2 regions of the Streptomyces sp. HUAS MS02 genome follow, and region 1 is predicted to be linked to the other one. Evidence: predicted binding sites of a transcription regulator. Region 1 holds the regulator's gene; the other holds the start of a gene.
What was found. The regulator HspR, encoded in region 1, represses chaperone genes until heat shock. The targets are predictions, from matches to a motif close to TTGAGNNNNNNNNNCTCAA.
Positions count from the first base shown of each region.

Region 2: dnaK (molecular chaperone DnaK) is a predicted target of HspR. The motif match lies at 1,203-1,221, and genes of this name have one in related genera.

Region 1 is NZ_CM146747.1:4,406,836-4,409,032, reverse strand. Features, by position in the region: gene dnaJ (molecular chaperone DnaJ) at 1-734, shown strand, start outside; gene ACZ9QC_RS18940 (heat shock protein transcriptional repressor HspR) at 740-1,195, shown strand; gene ACZ9QC_RS18935 (PA14 domain-containing protein) at 1,272-2,197, opposite strand, start outside.
Region 2 is NZ_CM146747.1:1,576,626-1,578,822, forward strand. Features, by position in the region: gene dnaK (molecular chaperone DnaK) at 1-1,130, opposite strand, end outside; gene ACZ9QC_RS06795 (OsmC family protein) at 1,254-1,679, opposite strand; gene ACZ9QC_RS06800 (vWA domain-containing protein) at 1,769-2,197, opposite strand, start outside.

The sequences.
Region 1 (2,197 bases):
TCACGCTGAGCTTCACCGAGGCCATCGAGGGCGCGACCGTACCGCTGCGCATGTCCTCGCAGTCCCCCTGCAAGGCATGTTCGGGCACCGGCGACGCCAACGGCACCCCCCGGGTCTGCCCGACATGCGTCGGCACCGGCCAGGTCGCGCGGGGCTCCGGCGGCGGTTTCTCGCTCACCGACCCCTGCCCGGACTGCAAGGGCCGCGGCCTGATCGCCGAGCACCCCTGCGACATCTGCAAGGGCTCGGGCCGCGCCAAGTCCTCCCGCACCATGCAGGTCCGGATCCCGGCGGGCGTCTCCGACGGCCAGCGGATCCGGCTGCGCGGCAAGGGTGCCCCCGGCGAACGGGGCGGCCCCGCAGGCGACTTGTACGTCGTCGTGCACGTCGACCCGCACCCGGTGTTCGGCCGCAAGGACGACAACCTCACGGTGACCGTCCCGGTGACGTACCCCGAGGCGGCGCTCGGCGGAGAGGTCCGGGTCCCGACCCTGGGCGGTCCGTCGGTCACCCTGAAACTGCCTCCGGGCACCCCCAACGGCCGTACGATGCGGGCCCGGGGCAAGGGCGCCGTCCGCAAGGACGGCACGCGCGGGGACCTGCTGATCACGGTCGAGGTGAGTGTCCCGAAGGACCTGTCGGGGAAGGCTCGTGACGCGCTGGAGGCGTATCGCGAGGCGACCGCGGGTGAGGACCCGCGAGCGGAGCTGTTCCAGGCCGCGAAGGGAGCATGAATGTGATGGACGGCCGCCGACGAAACCCCTATGAGCTGACGGAAGAGACACCGGTGTACGTCATCTCGGTGGCCGCCCAGCTCTCCGGTCTGCACCCGCAGACCCTGCGCCAGTACGACCGTCTCGGCCTGGTCTCCCCGGACCGCACCGCCGGGCGGGGCCGTCGCTACTCGGCCCGCGACATCGAACTGCTGCGTACCGTCCAGCAGTTGTCGCAGGACGAGGGCATCAACCTGGCCGGCATCAAGCGCATCATCGAACTGGAGAACCAGGTCGCCGCGCTCCAGTCCCGGGTGGCCGAGATGGAGGCCGCGCTCGACGGCGCCGCCGCGGCCATGCGCCAGCGCGAGGCGGCGGTCCACGCCTCGTACCGGCGCGATCTGGTGCCGTACCAGGAAGTGCAGCAGAGCAGCGCGTTGGTGGTGTGGCGGCCGAAGGGTCGGCAGGCGTCGGCGGACTGACGATACGTCAAGTGCGAACAGGGGCCCGGAGGTTCAGCTGAACCTCCGGGCCCCTGCTGTGTCCTGGTAGGTGTGCTCAGGGGGCCAGGGCCACCCAGGCGTCGTCGGGGGCGGATTCGGTGCCGTCGGCGTGGAGGGCGGTCACCCAGTAGAAGTGGGTGGTGCCGGCGGCGGCCGTGGCGTCGGTGTACGACGTGCCGGTCACCGGGTCGGTGGTCAGGAGCTCATAGGCGGCGGTGGCCGGGTTCCACCGGTACACCCGGTAACCGGTGATGTCCGTCCCGTGGTACGAGCTGGACAGCTTCCAGGTGAGGTCGACCCCGGCCCCGCCGACGGCCTTCTCGGCCCTCGCGTCGACCAGCCAGTCCGCGGGGGTCTCCACGGTGGGCCGCAGGTCGAGCTCGGTGACGGTCGTGGACACCATCTTGTCGGCCGACGTGTAGTTGGAGTTGCCCGAGGTGTCCACCGCGTCCACGAAGTACGTGTGGTGCTCGCCGTCCTGGAGGTTCCCCGAGTCGACGAGCCGGCTGGTGCCCGCCTTGACCGTGCCCACATGCGTGTACTCGGTCCCGTCGTCCACCGTGCTGAGCCGGAACACGTTGTACTCGGCGAGGTCGGTGACCGGGCTGTCGTCCCAGTCCAGTACCGTGCCGTACGCGGTGGCGGTGGCCGTGAACCCGGTGACGAGCGGTGGGGCGGTGCCGTCGCCGTAGCCGTGGGAGATGGTCTGCGAGGGGCCCGACTCCCGGCCGAGCGCGTCGACGGTCGTCACCCAGTACACGTAGAACCCGTCGTTGGGGCTCGGCACGACGGTGGTGTCGGTGCAGGTGTAGCTGTACTTGGTGCCGTAGGCGGTGTCGGTGAGCTTCGGTTCGCAGGGCACGACCCGGGAGTCGACGACGTCGAAGGTCCCGGTCGCGTTGTCGAAACGGCGCTCCTCGCGGTGGACCCGGAACTCGGTCGGCGCGTACGGCGACACGTCCCAGCGCAGATCGACACCGC
Region 2 (2,197 bases), 2.8 Mb from region 1:
ATGCCCAGGGACAGCGGGGTGACGTCGAGGAGCAGGACGTCCTTCACGTCGCCCCGGATGACGCCCGCCTGGAGCGCGGCGCCGACCGCCACCACCTCGTCGGGGTTCACCCCCTTGTGCGGGTCCTTGCCGGTGAGTTCCCGGACCAGGTCGCTCACGGCGGGCATCCGCGTCGAACCGCCCACGAGGATGACGTGGTCGATCGCCGCGAGCTTCACCCCGGCGTCCTTGACGGCCTGGTGGAACGGCGTCCTGCACCGGTCGAGCAGGTCGGCGGTCAGCTCCTGGAACTGGGCGCGCGTCAGTGTCTCCTCCAGGTGGAGGGGCCCTTCGGCGGAGGCGGTGACGTACGGGAGGTTGATCGAGGTCTCGGAGGAGCTGGACAGCTCGATCTTGGCCCGCTCCGCGCCCTCCCGCAGCCGCTGCAACGCCATCTTGTCGCGGCCGAGATCGACGCCGTGCTGCCCCCGGAAGCGTTGGACGAGGTGCTCGACGACCCGCTGGTCCCAGTCGTCGCCCCCGAGCCGGGTGTCGCCGTTGGTGGCCTTCACCTCGATGACCCCGTCACCGATCTCCAGAAGGGAGACGTCGAAGGTGCCGCCGCCGAGGTCGAAGACGAGGACGGTCTGCTCCTCGCCCCGGTCCAGGCCGTAGGCGAGGGCCGCCGCCGTGGGCTCGTTGATGATCCGCAGGACCTTCAGGCCCGCGATCTCCCCCGCCTCCTTGGTCGCCTGCCGCTGCGCGTCGTCGAAGTACGCGGGCACGGTGATGACGGCGTCGGTGACGTCCTCCCCGAGGTACGACTCCGCGTCCCGCTTCAGCTTCTGCAGGACGCGCGCGGACAGTTCCTGGGCCCGGTAGCGGGTGCCGTCCACGGAGCCCTCCGTGGGGAACCGCCAACTCGCGTCGCCCATGTGGCGTTTGACGGAGCGCGCCGTGCGCTCCACGTTCGTCACGGCCTGCCGCTTGGCGATCTCGCCGACGAGCACCTCGGCGTTCTTGGCGAAGGCCACCACCGACGGGGTGGTCCGCTGCCCCTCCGCGTTGACGACGACGGTCGGCTCACCGCCCTCCAGCAGGGCCACCACCGAGTTCGTCGTCCCGAGATCGATCCCGACCGCACGCCCCATCGCCGTCCCCTTCCAGCGGAGTCCGCAAGGATCCGCGAGGTCCGCCAAGTGTTCCCACCACCAGCACAAAACTTGAGTGGGCTCTTGTCAATGGGGCGGAGACGGGGCGCACGAAGCAGACGGTCAGGCCAGCTCGGCCGTCAGCGTGATCGTCGTGCCGGTCAGGGCCTGGCTGACCGGGCAGTTCTTCTTTGCGCCCTCGGCCGCCTCCTGGAAGCCGGCCGCGTCGAGGCCGGGGACCTCGCCGCGGACGGTGAGGTGGATGCCGGTGATGCCCTCGCCGGGCTGGAACGTCACGTCGGCCTTGGTCTCCAGGCGGGTGGGCGGGGTGCCCGCGCCCGTGAGGCCGTGGGAGAGCGCCATGGAGAAGCAGCTGGAGTGGGCGGCCGCGATCAGCTCCTCGGGGCTGGTCTTGCCGTTCGCCTGCTCCGCGCGCGACGGCCACGACACCGGCTGCGAACCGATGCCGGAGGAGTCGAAGGTGACGGTGCCGGTGCCCTTGAGCAGCTCGCCTTCCCAGACGGTGTGTGCGGTGCGCGTGGTGGCCACGATGAGTCCTTTCCTGTCAGTCACGATGCCGGAGTCCCGTCGCCGGGGTTCCGTACCCCCATCCGATCACACTCCGGCGGGTACGAGGCTCATCTCACCCTGAACACCGGCCCCCGAGCGGTGAACGGCAGGCGAGCGCCCTGTGGAATCAGATAGGCGTGCTCCCGCCGCACCCGCAGCACGTCGCACCAGCCGTCCGTGATGACCAGGACCGGCGCGCCCGGCGGGAAGTCGTCGGCGCGGTGCAGCAGGTCGACGCCCGGCTGCAACTCCGTACCGCCGCGCCCGCGTACCCGTACCCGCCCGGCGATCTCGGTGACCGGCAGGTATCCCGCGTCGTGCGGCGCGGCGTCGCAGAACACGACCCGGGCGGCCGGTACGTCCCGGGCCGCCGCGTACGAGGCGATCGCGCCCAGCGCCTTGCCGAGCAGCGTCCGGTCCATGGAGCCGGAGGTGTCGAGGACGACGCCGAAGGTGCAGCGGGCGATCTCCTCGGGCGGGAAGTACCGTCCGGCGCG